DNA from 2 places in the Vibrio sp. TBV020 genome. Region 2 is predicted to be linked to the other one. Evidence: riboswitches for the same ligand, from Rfam matches in the RefSeq annotation. Region 2 holds a riboswitch; the other holds the start of a gene.
What was found. A riboswitch is a leader RNA that binds a small molecule or an ion and turns the genes downstream of it on or off. The one in region 2 is predicted to bind thiamine pyrophosphate.
Positions count from the first base shown of each region.

Region 1: another riboswitch for thiamine pyrophosphate. It lies ahead of thiC (phosphomethylpyrimidine synthase ThiC); the one in region 2 lies ahead of thiD (bifunctional hydroxymethylpyrimidine kinase/phosphomethylpyrimidine kinase).

Region 1 is NZ_JBEEAQ010000003.1:153,614-161,465, reverse strand. Features, by position in the region: gene AAFX28_RS08625 (multicopper oxidase domain-containing protein) at 1-1,096, shown strand, start outside; gene crcB (fluoride efflux transporter CrcB) at 1,209-1,592, shown strand; TPP riboswitch at 1,662-1,760, shown strand; gene thiC (phosphomethylpyrimidine synthase ThiC) at 1,911-3,851, shown strand; gene AAFX28_RS08610 (thiamine phosphate synthase) at 3,851-5,263, shown strand; gene thiF (thiazole biosynthesis adenylyltransferase ThiF) at 5,253-6,020, shown strand; gene thiS (sulfur carrier protein ThiS) at 6,119-6,373, shown strand; gene AAFX28_RS08595 (thiazole synthase) at 6,379-7,146, shown strand; gene thiH (2-iminoacetate synthase ThiH) at 7,165-7,852, shown strand, end outside.
Region 2 is NZ_JBEEAQ010000001.1:999,124-1,006,975, reverse strand. Features, by position in the region: gene AAFX28_RS04245 (ABC transporter substrate-binding protein) at 1-575, opposite strand, end outside; gene AAFX28_RS04240 (ABC transporter permease) at 590-1,390, opposite strand; gene AAFX28_RS04235 (ABC transporter ATP-binding protein) at 1,383-2,135, opposite strand; gene thiD (bifunctional hydroxymethylpyrimidine kinase/phosphomethylpyrimidine kinase) at 2,125-2,955, opposite strand; TPP riboswitch at 3,057-3,166, opposite strand; gene AAFX28_RS04225 (LysR family transcriptional regulator) at 3,319-4,209, shown strand; gene AAFX28_RS04220 (VCBS domain-containing protein) at 4,220-7,852, opposite strand, start outside.

The DNA of each region.
Region 1 (7,852 bases), on a different contig from region 2:
ACGTATACCAATTGAAATGGATGGTGTTCCATTTCTTAGCCAGCCTCCAATTATGCCTGGTGAAACTTTTGTTTATCGTTTTACTCCTCCTGATGCAGGTACGTTCTGGTATCACCCACACATGAATAGTGTAAAACAGTTAGGTATGGGCTTAGTAGGTCTCATCATTGTTGAAGAACGTATTCCAGTTCAGTTTGATGAAGAGCATGAGATTATGCTCAAGCACTGGCACCTTGATAAACAAGGGGATTGGAAAGACTTAATGATCCCTCGTCTTAGTGCCAGAATGGGAACACCTGGTGAGTGGAGTAGTGTGAATGGCGTTCATGAACCTGTATATACATTAAAAGCTCATAGTACGACTCGTCTACGTATCGCTAACGTCGATAATACAATTACTTACCCGATTGCTCTTGAAGGGGTTGAAGGTTGGGTTGTAGCTATTGATGGAAACCCAATAAAAACGCCTTATAAGCTTACTCAGCATAAGATTGGGCCTGGAATGAGGGTTGATATTGCTTTTATTGCTCCTAGTGAAGGAGCACGTGTTCACGTGCGTCAAATGAAAGGAAGATTCCCCTTCCCATTGTGTTCATTTGATGTGATCGCTTCCGATCTAGATGATCGCCAAGCGATCCCTTTGCTTCCGCTCAACCCGGTACCAGATCTTGATCTTATCAATGCTGAGTCTATTGATTTTGTTTTCGAGTGGGAGGGAGCAATTAGTCCTATCGGAAAAGATGGTAAATCGATGCCTAAATTCTGGTTAACTAACAAGCGAGCATGGGAAGGGATGAGTAAGGACAATATTCCAGCACCGCTAGCTACACTTCAGTACGGTAAAACTTATATATTTAACCTAAAGAATGTTACTCAGTACCATCATCCAATTCATATTCATGGTCATACTTTCACTGTACTTGAGTTGGATGGTAAGAGGGTGGCAGAACCTTTTCATACAGATACGGTTCTGCTTGGTAAAAACGGCAGTGCCAAAGCCGCATTTGTTGCTGATAACCTTGGGCGTTGGATGTACCACTGCCATGTCATTGAACATATGAAAACTGGCCTGATGGGTTATATTGAAGTTAAGTGACACCTGTAACTTTTAAATTTTCTTGTACTTTATTAGGCTATTTATTGATTTAAGTGAGTCAAAAATGACTTTTCGCCGCTAAAATGTAGCAAGATTTCAATTGGAGTAAATGATGGGACAGCTTTCTATTTTGGGTTTCATTGCTATTGGTGGAGCCTTTGGTGCGTGCTCTCGGTATTTGGTAGCAGAGATGTGTGCACTTTTATTGGGGCGTGGATTTCCATATGGAACGTTAACAGTAAACGTTGTTGGCTCTTTTATCATGGGTCTTCTTATTGCTGCATTCGAGAACGAGATGTTAGCTACTGAACCTTGGCGCCAAATCATAGGACTGGGCTTCCTTGGAGCACTGACAACCTTTTCAACATTCTCAATGGATAATGTTCTTCTTATGCAGCAAGGTGCGTTTTTTAAGATGGGACTGAATGTACTTCTCAATGTCGTGCTTAGTATCTCTGCTGCATGGATTGGCTTTCAACTGTTAATTAAAAGCTAAGGTTGTTCAAAAAACTACCAATATTTATGTAAGTCGACTTGGTTTACCCAAGCTGATTTTATATACTCGCTTTACTTGTCGGAGTGCCTTAAGGCTGAGACCGTTAATTCGGGATCCGTTGAACCTGATCAGATTAATATCTGCGAAGGGAACAAGAGAAGATATCTAGACCTGTTTTCTACAGGTTTTCTATTCTTAATCGATACTGGTTATAGCCTTTGTAGCTGTGGTATATCGATACCTCTTGTCGCATCTTTCCGCCAAGCATTTTTATCCAAATACTTTTTATCTAAGAATAACAAAGCAAGGAAAAATGCTATGTCGAATCGCAAGCAAGCGAGACTGGAAGCAAAACAGTTCATTGATACACTCTCGGTACATCCGTACCCAAACTCAAGTAAGGTTTATGTAGAAGGCTCACGCTCAGATATTCGCGTACCGATGCGCGAAATATCACTCGCTGACAGCCTTATCGGGGGTACAAAAGAAGCGCCTATTTTCGAACCTAACGAGCCAGTACGCGTTTATGATACTTCAGGTGTATACACAGACCCAGAACACACCATAGACCTTTACAGTGGCTTACCTAAGCTCAGAGAAGGGTGGATTGAAGAGCGTGCTGATACTGAGTTACTTAACGAGGTGAGCTCGGTATACACCAAGGAACGCTTAGAAGACGAGACGCTAGACGATCTTCGTTACGGTAATCTACCACGTATTCGACGTGCTAAAGATGGCCAGTGTGTTACCCAGTTACACTACGCTCGTAAAGGCATTATTACCCCAGAAATGGAATACATTGCCCTGCGTGAAAATATGGGGCGTGCTCAATACCGTGATGAAGTGCTGAATCAACAACACCCGGGTCAAAGCTTCGGAGCAAATCTTCCTAAAGACATTACCGCCGAGTTTGTGCGTAAAGAAGTCGCTGAAGGTCGCGCGATTATTCCTTCTAATATCAACCACCCAGAATCCGAACCAATGATCATTGGACGCAACTTTTTGGTTAAGGTGAACGCCAATATCGGTAACTCATCGGTTACGTCTTCTATTGAGGAAGAAGTTGAGAAACTAGTGTGGGCGACACGCTGGGGTGGCGATACTGTTATGGATCTCTCTACTGGGCGTAACATCCACGAAACCCGTGAGTGGATCCTACGTAATAGTCCAGTGCCGATCGGTACCGTACCAATGTATCAAGCGCTTGAGAAAGTGAATGGCGTTGCGGAGAACCTTAACTGGGAAGTAATGCGAGATACTCTGATTGAGCAAGCAGAGCAGGGTGTGGATTACTTCACTATCCATGCTGGATTACTACTTCGCTATGTCCCAATGACAGCAAAACGCGTTACTGGCATCGTTTCTCGCGGCGGTTCTATCATCGCGAAATGGTGTTTAGCGCATCACCAAGAAAGTTTCTTATACACCCACTTCCGAGAGATCTGTGAAATCTGTGCTAAGTATGATGTGGCTCTTTCTCTCGGTGATGGCCTGCGTCCTGGTTCGGTTGCAGATGCAAATGACGAAGCTCAATTTGCAGAGCTTCGTACTCTTGGTGAATTGACCAAGATTGCGTGGGAATACGACGTACAGGTTATTATCGAAGGCCCTGGTCATGTTCCAATGCACATGATCAAAGAGAACATGGAAGAGCAACTAGAGCACTGTCATGAAGCGCCTTTCTACACGCTTGGTCCACTGACTACAGATGTTGCGCCTGGCTACGACCATATTACTTCAGGTATTGGTGCAGCCATGATTGGCTGGTATGGCTGTGCGATGCTTTGCTACGTAACACCAAAAGAGCATCTTGGCTTACCAAACAAAGAAGACGTTAAAGTAGGCATGATTACCTACAAGCTTGCTGCCCATGCCGCTGATCTGGCGAAGGGACACCCTGGTGCGCAAGTTCGTGACAATGCCCTTTCTAAAGCACGTTTCGAATTCCGTTGGGAAGACCAATTCAACTTGTCACTTGACCCAGACACTGCTCGCGCTTTCCATGATGAAACTCTACCTCAAGAGTCAGGAAAGGTTGCACACTTCTGTTCAATGTGTGGACCAAAGTTCTGTTCAATGAAGATTTCACAAGAGGCTCGTGAGTACGCGAAAGACACTGAACAAGTAGCTGCGGACCAAGCTATCTCTATCAAGATGCTAGATGACCCACTTGAGGGAATGCGTAAAAAATCGCAAGAGTTCAGAGAAACGGGCTCTGAGTTATACCACCCAGCAGCACATGCCGAGGTAAGTGACTAATGAGCAAAATCCTTATTCCGTCATCATTGATTGAATTAACAGGCTTAGTTCAACAATGTTTGTTGTTGGCGAAAGAACAGGGTTTTAGCATTGAAGACATTGAGTTGGGTGTGAGCCCAACTCAATCTATTCAGCTTGTTCGCGACCAACAGATTACATATTTAACTACCGACCTCATTGATGGGTATGACTCTGATCCTGAGAGCTTACTGACGCTTTATTACCGTTCTGGTTTATCGGTAGAAGAAAGTGCAAACCAGCCTTCGGATAATATTTATATCGGTATTGTCGATCGTCAGGCGTCTTGTGAAAAGGACGAAGAGCTTCAACTTGATATATGGCGTCATCCAATTAACGATGAAGTGAGAGCGCTTTCCGTTACGTCTCAACGAAACACAACATTTGTGCCAGAGCATCACCTTGCTTGGGTAGTAACGCTGACAATACTCGATTTCCCTATTGAAGACGCACTAACACTTGCTCGAGGAATGACAACGCAACATGGGAATGTTTCACGTGAAACACTTGTGGATGGCAGTTTACAGGATGAACGATCTACTTTGTGGGTTTGTCAATTCGATGATTTCCCAACACCGGTTCTGGAAGATGAACGACTGGGTATTCAAGTTGGCTGGTCAGCACAAGGAGAAACCGTCAGCTTTCCAACTCTGACTAAGCAGAGTTTAGGGTTATACCCTGTAGTGGATGATGTTGCTTGGATAGAGCGTTTGCTGCCTTTAGGTATCAACACTATTCAATTACGAATCAAGAATCCACAACAAGCTGACTTAGAACAACAGATCATTCGAGCAATTGAGCTGGGTCGTCAGTACCAAGCGCAAGTGTTTATCAATGACTACTGGCAACTTGCAATCAAGCATGGTGCTTATGGTGTTCATTTAGGGCAAGAAGATATAGAGGAGTCGAATCTAGCTCAACTAACTAACGCCGGTATTCGTCTTGGTCTTTCTACTCATGGCTATTATGAGCTGTTGCGCATCGTACAAATTCATCCTAGTTACATCGCGTTAGGGCATATATTCCCAACCACCACAAAACAGATGCCATCGAAACCACAGGGCCTAGTGCGCTTGGCATTGTATCAAAAGTTGATTGATAGCATTCCTTATGGAAACACAGAGTCTGCTTTCTCTCCTTCAAAAGATGAAGTCGTCAGTGGGGATGTACTCGGCTTTCCGACGGTCGCGATTGGTGGTATTGACCAATCGAATGCTGACCAAGTTTGGCAAACTGGTGTTTCTAGTTTGGCAGTCGTGCGTGCTATCACGTTGGCAGAATCACCTCAGTCCGTCATTAATTTTTTTGCACAACTGATGAAGGAAAGACAGCTAATGTTTACTGATCAGAATAGTGAATTAGTGGATACCAATAGAGGCGAACATGCTCACTGATAAACAGTTCCTTCGCTATCAACGCCAAGTTGCTCTGCCAGAAATTGGCGAAAGTGGGCAAGAGCGGTTGAGCAAGTCGCATGTGCTAATCATCGGTTGTGGTGGGTTAGGGAGCGCAGCGAGTTTGTACTTGGCATCGGCGGGTGTTGGTAAGTTAGTCGTAGTCGATGATGATGAGGTTGATAGCAGCAACTTGCAACGCCAGGTCATTTATCGCGAACAAGACCTTCAAGTCCCAAAAACAGAAGCTACCGTAAAGCAGCTCTTTGAACTTAATTCGATGGTTCAAGTACGTGCTCTCAATAAACGATTAGACAAAGCACAGCTTCAGCTCGAGGTCATGTTGGCTGATGTGGTGTTGGATTGCACAGACAATATGCCAACTCGTCAGCTGATTAACCAAGTGTGTTTTGAACAAAATACGCCGCTCATTTCTGCTGCAGCAATTGGTTGGCAAGGGCAATTCGCTGTCTTTGATTATAAAGCATCAATTAAACAAGAAGCTGAGAGTGAAGCTTGTTACCGCTGTGTATACCCATTCGATGAATTACCTCAAACTAAAAAGTGCAGTGAGAACGGAGTTGTCGGCCCGGTGGTAGGCACCCTTGGGAATTACCAAGCGTTAGCTGCAATTCAAAAACTGGCAACCGGAAAGTTTTATGTCGAGACTGGAAAGTTACATCTGTTTGATGGATTGAAAATGCAGTGGCAAGCCATGGCGATAAGCAAAGACAAGCAGTGCAAAGTATGTGCTTAAGTTCAGCGAAATCGCTAAGTAAACAACATGTCCAAACTATCTGTTTATGTGGATGGACGGCTTAGAAATATTGGTCGGAATTAAGAGATTTGGAAGCAATGACATTATCAGAACAACAAGCAACACAGATGAACTCTGTCGACTTAGATATGATCACCATTGTAATCAATGAACAATCACATCAAGTTTCCAGTGAATCGAATCTACAGCAAATCATTAGTCAATTTGAGTTGCCTGAAATGGGCTGTGTTTTTGCAATTAACAATAACGTTGTGCCGCGCAGTGAGTGGGCTAGCACAGTACTTTCACAGGGAGATAGTATCTCTTTGTTTCAAGCGATCGCAGGGGGTTAAAGTCGATGCTTAAAATTGGTGATAAACAATTCGAATCAAGGCTGTTCACTGGAACAGGTAAGTTTGCCAACAGCCAGTTAATGGCAGAAGCAATTCAAGTATCAGGCTCTCAACTCGCAACGATGGCGTTAAAGCGCGTGGATGTTAATGACCAGCAAGATGATATTTTGCTGCCGTTAGTACAAGCGGGTGTTAACTTACTGCCGAATACCTCTGGAGCTAAGAACGCCAAAGACGCAGTGTTTGCTGCGCATCTGGCACGAGAAGCGCTGGGAACTAATTGGCTAAAATTGGAAATTCACCCAGACCCTAAGTACTTAATGCCGGACCCAATTGAAACACTTGCTGCTGCAGAACAACTGGTTCGAGAGGGATTTATTGTGCTTCCTTACTGTCACGCAGACCCTGTTTTGTGTAAGCGCCTTGAAGAGGTTGGCTGTGCCGCTGTTATGCCGTTGGGTGCTCCGATCGGTTCAAACAAGGGAATTGCGTCTCATGACTTCCTCGAAATCATTATTGACCAAGCAAATGTGCCTGTAGTCGTGGATGCTGGTATTGGTGCGCCATCACACGCGGCGAGAGCGATGGAAATGGGGGCTGACGCTGTTCTCGTCAATACTGCAATTGCAGCTTCGAGTGACCCAGTAGCTATGGCCAAAGCATTCAAGTTGGCAGTAGAGTCAGGACGTATGGCTTATGAAGCGGGTCTTGCTGGTAAGGTGTCCCACGCAGTTGCGTCGAGTCCATTAACTTCATTCCTAGATGAGCTATAAGTTCTAAGCGAGGAAAACATGAGCTTCGTCGAGCAATTTAAACAGCTCAACTGGGATGACATTTCAATGTCGATCTATGCTAAAACGGCACAAGACGTTGAACGGGCATTGAATAAACCCAAGCGTGATTTGGAAGATTTTAAAGCATTGATCTCTCCAGCTGCAGAACCTTATTTAGAGCAGATGGCGCAGTTGTCTTACTCGGCAACTCGTAAGCGTTTTGGCAATACCATGTCGCTTTATATTCCATTGTACCTATCGAATTTGTGTGCCAATGCTTGTACTTATTGTGGCTTCTCGATGGAGAACCGCATCAAGCGTCGTACTCTAAATAAGCAGGAAGTATCTGCGGAAGTAGAAGCGATCAAACGTATGAAGTTCGATAGCGTGTTGTTGGTTACCGGTGAGCACGAAACCAAAGTTGGAATGAAATACTTCCGCGAAATGGTGCCAATGATTAAACAACGCTTTAACTATTTAGCGATGGAAGTGCAGCCGCTTGAGCAAGGCGAGTACGCTGAACTTAAGACATTGGGCTTGGATGCTGTGATGGTTTATCAAGAAACTTATCATCCATCAACGTACGCAGAACATCATTTGCGTGGTAACAAGATGGATTTTGAATACCGCTTAGATACGCCGGATCGTTTAGCCAAAGCGGGTATTGATAAGATTGGAATTGGCGCTTTGATTGGATTAGAAGAGT
Region 2 (7,852 bases):
TCTAATTGGTTGGTTTCAAAGTTACGTAGACCGCCCCAAATTGCATCCACTTTGCCAGATGCTAATGAAGACGACAGCGCCCAACCAACGTTAATGATGTTCACCTCTGAGAACTTCACGCCCTCTTGGCCTAGCATTGTACCGATGGTCGCTTCTTCGTTACCCGCGATAGCAATACCAATATTCTTACCTTTTAGATCGCCCAAGTTATCGTTTTTGCCGTTATCAAGAACCATCAGCGTATTCAGTGGCGTTGCAATCAGCGTTGCCGAACGAATCAATGGAAGTCCTGCAGCCACATCAATAGTTAAACTTGGCTGATAAGAGATCGCCATATCCGCTTTTCCTGCCGCAACAAGTTTAGGCGGCGTGCTCGGGTCCGCAGGCTCTTGAATATTTACTTCAATGCCCTGCTGTTCAAAATAGCCACGCTCTTTAGCGATCACAATTGGGCCGTGGTTCGGGTTAACAAACCAGTCGAGCATCAGCGTTAGCTCTTTATCTGCGGCAAATGCATTAACTGAAAATAGAGATGTAAGTAGTGCCACTGCACTGAGTGTTTTTGTTGTTTTCACTGAGTATCCTTTCTTTATTGATTTTCCCAAGGAATAAATCTTTTGAGTAATTTATCTGTGATGAAATAGAGCGAGACAGAAAGCAGCGCCAGAATAAATAGCGCAGCAAACATCTCATCGATAATCATGCGAGCATTGGCTTGAAGCATTAGGTAACCCAAGCCAGCACTTGACCCAACCCATTCGCCTACTACGGCGCCAATCGGAGCAATAACGACCGCAACACGTATACCAGATGCCAGTGTTGGTAATGCAGCGGGCAATTGAATATGTTTAAGCAGCTGCCACTTAGTTGCGCCCATGGTTTTAGCGAGATCTAAGTAGCCGGTAGGTGTATTGCGTAAACCGTCATAGCAGCAGGTCGTCACTGGAAAAAAGATGATGATCGCAGCCATCACAACTTTCGATGCAATGCCGTAACCAAGCCAAAGCATGAGCACAGGTGCAATCGCAAACACAGGAATAGCCTGGCTCGCGATCAAGATAGGCAGAAGCCAACGCTTAAGAGGTTTAAACAGCAGCATTTGCAACGCGAAGAACAACCCCATTGATAGACCCAATAGCAACCCAAGTACAATCTCTTGACCTGTCACTAATGTATGCTTCATCAAAACATCAAAGCGTGTAAACAACCGGCTAAGTACTTCCATTGGTGACGGTAAGATAAAACTAGGCATATCGAAAACCATCACCACGGCTTGCCACAAACCCAAAATCATTAGCAGCGATAGTACACCTCGAAAAAGAGAGTGATTGGTTAACGGCTTTATGTTTGAGCTCGGTTTAGTCACATTTAAGTCGGTGAGATTATTCATAGTCCAGCTCCAAGCTCTGTAAAATCGTTTGTTGCAACGCAGCGCATTCACCATCGATAACTCTTGGTGGCAAAGTGGATGGCACTGCTAACGATTGAGCTTTCGCAGGCGAGCCTTGCAATAAGTAAAGCGTGTGCGCGAGTCGAATCGCCTCTTGAGGATCGTGAGTAATCAAAATCACAGTTTTATCTTTAAGCAATGAAGCTGACAGGGTTTGTAACTTATAACGAGTGACCGCATCGAGCGCTGAAAAAGGCTCATCCATTAATACAACGGGTTTGTCTTGCATCAGAGTTCTCGCCAGCGCGACGCGTTGTCTCATCCCACCCGATAGTTGTGAAGGCATCGCCTTTGCATAGCCAGCTAAGCCGACCTGCTCAAGTAACGTTAACGCTCGCTCACGTTCACCCATAGTTTGCTGGGTAGAGAATTTACGGCTTAATAGAACGTTATCCACAACGTTTAGCCAAGGAAGTAACAGATCTTGCTGTGCCATATACGCAATTTGATCATCTAAATCATCGCCACGGCTTAACGAAATCAACCCTCCCACCTCAACCTTATCGTCAAGTAAACCCGCGAGATAGCGAAGTAATGTCGTTTTACCACTACCACTTCGGCCAAGTAAGCACGTCCACTCCCCTTGAGGAATCGACATGTTTAGCCCTGACAATGTCGGTGAATCACTATCAAGATACTTTAAATACGCAGCTCGCAGTTCAATGCCTATCGCATCAGCGCACATTGGTGTGGCCACAAAAGAAGTGGTGCACAGGCCCATGACCCTGGCCGACATCCAATAAGTCAGCATGTGCAATTGCTTGGGATATGTATTGCTTGCCTAGATAGACCGCTTTATGAAGGCAATTGCCTTGAGCAAGGTAAGAAGCAATCGCAGAAGAAAGCGTACAACCTGTACCGTGAGTGTTCTTGGTTTGTACACGTTTAGCGCTCAACAACTCACTGTTATCGGCTGAGATCAGTAGGTCATTGCTGTTTTCGTCTTTCTCTAAATGGCCTCCTTTAAGCAACACTGCTTTAGCACCAAGAGCGCGAAGAGACTCAATCATCGCTCCCATTTGGTCTTCGTCCTGCGGCACATCGCCACCAATTAAAGCAGCACCTTCAGGCAAGTTAGGAGTAATGAGATCAGCAAGAGGCAGCAGCTCTTGCTTTAAAGTTGATATGGCACTTTGTTCAAGTAATAAGTCGCCGCTTGTTGCGACCATGACTGGATCAACAACAAGATGTTTAGGTTGATATTGACGGATTTTATCAGCGACAACTTTGATGATTTGAGAATCCGCCAACATACCAACTTTAACAGCGGCTACGTTGAGATCAGTAAATACAGCATCCAGCTGACTAGAGATATGCTCTAACGGAATTGGGTGAATCGCGCTCACGCCTTGGGTGTTTTGAGATGTGATTGCCGTGATTACCGAGCAAGCATAACTGCCTGTGGCGGACATCGCTTTGATATCCGCTTGAATACCAGCACCACCGCCGCTATCAGAGCCTGCAATGGTTAATACGATTGGAGTTGTGTCTTGTGAATGTGGCATTGTTGCTCCTACTACAAGACGTACAGGAACTCTCGGCCACGACAAGAAAGGATCAGGAAGATATGATCATTTTATCGGATACGAGTGCACTCAACCAATAAGGTGAGATGCGCATAGTTCCCTACGTCAGTGCTAACTGAATCAGGTTCAACGGGTCTCGCTATGCGATCTCAGCCCTTTCCAAATTGGTTAGGCTCCCCGACTATTTCCCGCTGATGATAACAATAAAATTAAAGGAATTGCATCATTTGCTCTGAAAAATCCGTGTTCAATCATTTAAATGGAGACGTGGAGCCTTCTCTTTCTCAATCTTTTGTTATGGTTTAAACTCATCAGGATAAATTTTTCTTATGAGCAACAACTATGTTGAACCCTACCTGGTTAAAAACCTTCGTTACCCTTATCGATACTGGTCATTTTACTAAAACAGCTGACAAGCTTTTTATGACTCAGCCGGGCGTAAGTCAGCATATCAAGAAGTTAGAACAAGCTTGCGGCCATCCACTGATCAGAAGACATAACAAGAGCTTTGAAATTACAGAGGCAGGTAAAACCGTCTATGACTATGCGAGCCAATTAGAAACCCAACAGACACAAATGCTACTGTCATTGAATCAAGATGACCCGTGCACTGGTAGCGTGTCTCTTTCTTGTTCTGGTTCTTTGGCACTCTTGCTCTACCCTCACCTCCTCGATTTACAATGTAAATGCCCGAAACTGATTACTCATTTAGAAGCCGCACCACACCATAAGATACTGGCAGAAGTGATTTCTGGGGATGTTGATTTAGGTATTGTGACTCATGAACCATCCGACCCGCGTATAGAGTCTGAGAAGTTTGGGCAAGAACCTCTTTGCTTGATGTTGCCTAAATCTGTGGCAACAAAGAGCCTAAGTGAAGAGAAGCTAAAACAGATTGGTTTGATCCGCCACCCAGATTCTGAGCACTACTTAACGCTCTATTTTTCACGCTGTGGTGAACCAGAATTGACAGCGATGAACATTCACCAACTACCCATCAAAGGGTACGTGAACCAACTCAACCAGATTCTACTTCCTGTTGCGAAAGGCCATGGGTTTACGATATTGCCGAAGAGTGCATTAGACACTTTTCCTTTAAGAGATGACATTGCAATTTACCAACCAAAGCGAGAAGTGATCGAGACACTTTATTTATTAACTAAGCGTCATCGACAACTTCCTGCACGTTTTGAAACGGTTAAAGAGGTAATTCGAGAGCAACTGAGTAGCTAGACAATCGTATTTAGCTGTCGGTTTGAATGACTTTCAACTGCTCCACCAGCGCAGTAACTATGGCGTCGTCGGTGGCCCCCGTACCTAAGCCTAGTTCACTGTAGCCCATATCATTGATCTTGATATTGGTTTGTCCGCCGTTTTCATCGGTGACTTCTAACAAAGTGTGTGCGTCGTCGTTAGGGTCATTGATATCATCAATCACAGTTGCATCGATATGAGCAAACAGATCATTCATGTTCGGTGCATCTGGCAGTAAGTCTGACAAATCGATGATGTCATCACTGACTGAAAAGTCCGCTAAGGTGTCTTGTGTTGGATTCAACGCTGTGCCTGCATTCTCACTCAGCATGACAAAGGTATCTTCGCCCAGCCCGCCTAATAAGATGTCATCACTTGCGCTGCCAGTTAAGGTATCGTCCCCTTCATGCCCATAGGTTTGAGAGATTGTGATCGCTTGTTCGCTGAATAAGGTACTCAGCAGCTCAGCTTGAGTCATACTCGAAGTATCTTCACTGGTCAGTTCGCTAATTAATACATCTTGTAAAGTAATGGTTTGAACCAAATTTTGATTGTTATCGAACAAGCTAATTTGTGTATCAGTTCCAACCTCATCGATGTTCACTTGCTGCGCTACTGCGACTGATTGCCAAACATCGTTAGCATTGACGAAGCCTGATAGATCAATGATATCTTCACCAGCATCAAAATCTTTCACGTAATCGGTACCTGGCTGCGCCGATGTACCAACCGTAGAGTCACTCCAAGCGAAGCGGTCTGCTTGCCCTGCATCAGAACCGTCATTTGGACCGCCCCACAACCATTCATCAGCGCTGCTTGCTTGTAGCAAGTCATAACCAACACCACCTTGTTGAGCTGCATTACCAATCACAGTAATCGCTATGACTTGCTGCGTAGTTTTTACGCCATCCGACACTTCAACAATAAACTCATCCGTGTCCGTGGCACTAGCGACTAAGTCATTGGTTGAGCCAGGAGTGAGTTGATAGTCCCATTCACCAGTTGTTGGATTAAAGCTCAACGTACCGTACTGACCGACTGAGTTGCTCACCAACTGCCATGTAAGATCGCCAGTGTCAGTTTCGGTGTCTGTCGCAGCAAGCTGCCCAGACGTTTGATTGAGGTAATCTTCTTGAACCTGACCTGTCGCCGAACCGGTAATCACAGGCGCATCATCGGTACCTTGAATGTTCACGGTTAGCACTTGAGTAATCACGCCACCATTCTGGTCATCAATCGTGACCGTAAAGGTATCATTCACCAACTCATCTTTAAGCAGCAGTCCTGCAGCAACATTGAGGGTGTAGTTCCATGCACCAGTTGTACGGTCAATCGTGATTTCACCAAAGCTACTAGTCAGCACTTGCACATCTCCGGTCAAGGCGAAGGTGTGTGTATCACTGGTGTCTTCATCATCTATAACAATGCTACCACTTGCCGATGTAATCGCACTGTCTGCATTGATGGTTTCGGTCAGTGTACTACTTGCGGTAACAACATTCGGTGCGCCATTGGTACCCGTCACTTCAAATTCAACCAGTTGGGTGTCTGTTTCATCCAGCTCATCCATCACTTGAATGGTGTAGTTGAGCATTAGGGTTTCGCCCGCCGCTAAGGATTGAATATCAGCATGAGAATTATTTAGCTCGAAGTCCCACGCACCGGTAGTCTGATTCACCGTTAGCGTGCCTCGAGCATCCGAACTGAACACTGACCAAAAGTGAGGGTCTGAGGTATCTGGATCGCCACTATCAAAGGTGCCAGAAAGAGTTAACAGGGTATCTTCTGTCACTTCCTGAGTCGCTATGGCAACAATATTAGGCGCATCATTGGTACCGTTGATGGTGATAGTGATGTCTACGATATTAGATTCGCCATTTTCACTATCAACCGCTTTGACTTGAATTGTATCTGTAGTGCTTTCTCCCACTGCCAGCGCATTAACCGCAGGAGCAGTATCATCGACAACATAAGTCCATTCACCTTGAGCGTTGACCTGAAGCGTACCTAAGCTACCGTTAGCAACGATGGTGAAAGTGGCACTGTCTCCGATGTCAGCATCGCTTACCACCAACTTACCTGACGCATTACTGCCTGACGCTTCTTGCACAATACCCTGCGTATCTCCCGATAAAATCGGAGCATCATTTGAACCAGTGACAGAAACCGTGACCACTTGGCTGACTTCTGTACCAAGGTCATCTGTAGCGAATACAGTAAAGCTTTCAGTCACCACCTCATTTTCAGCTAGAGCTTGCAGATGCGGCTCATCATTATAAATGGTGTAGCTCCACTCACCGGTCGCATCAATAATAAACAAACCATAGGTACCATTGAGTGACTTAGCACCAAAGGTCACGGTATCACCACTATCGACGTCGCCGCCAATAAGCTGTTTGGTTTGAGTCAATACACCATCTTCACTCAGTGCAGCATTGGCATCACCGCTGATGGTTGGGGTTTCGTTGACACCATTAATGGTAACGACAATGTCTTTCTCAGATTCCAGACCTAAACTGTCGGCCACTTTAACGGTAAAGGTTTCGGTTAATGGCGCTGAATCTCGACCATTAAGTTCAATCAGAACCGCTAAGCTCTCATCTAAGTCATAGGTCCATTGGCCGTTGGCATCTAAGCTAAACAGGCCGTAGTTACCAGATTGGCTAACCGCCGTCCAGATATGGCTGTCATTGGTATCGACATCGCCCGGTTGCAAGTTACCCGAAAGAGTTGAGGTATTGTTGGCATTGGTTGACTCCGCTAAATCGCCGGTAATGTTTGGCGCATCATTGCTACCCTGAACATCCACGGTAAATTCCATCAACTGAGGTTGGCCACTACCATCAACAACGGTTTTACCATGCTCATCGACAACATAAAGCGTAAAGGTATCTTGCACCGTTTCACCGGTTTGCAGTGACTGAACCGCATTACTGCTGTTGTTTAAGGTGTAAACCCAATTACCGCTCGCATCCACACTGATGCTGCCGTATTGACCCGAGCCATCGACTAAGGTCCAGGTTGGGTTGTCGCCTAAGTCTGTTGGTGCCGCTAGAGAACCCGAAGCAGTGTACAGACCGTCATCGCTGCCATCTTGGTCATCAACATCTTCTGTCATGGTGAGCGTTTCAATCACAGGGTCCACAACCAGTACGTCTTCACCCACGCCTGTTACTTGCAAGGTAATGGTTCGTGTATCAGTCGCAAGCTCGCTATCGGTAACCGTCACGATAAAGGTTTCAGTGGCCGTTTCTCCATGAGCAAGATCGTTAACCGCAGCATTATCGGCCAAGACGTACACCCACTCACCGCTGTCTGCATTGAGTGTCAAAGCGCCGTACGTGCCTGATGAAGGGGTAGTTGGATCCAGTGACCATGTGTGCGTGTCGCCATTGTCTGGGTCATCGACACCAAGAACACCGGATGCTTGTGGAGAAACCTCATCGGTCACTTCACCCACTTGTACAGTCACACCTGGCGCCGGTTCCGTCACGAGTGAATCCGTAAAGGTGATGACTGGTTCATCATTAGTGCCAGTAATCTCTACATTCATACGATAATGATCGCCACTAGTGGTATGTATCGTCCACGTTTCCGTAATGCTTTGCCCTTCAGCGAGCCC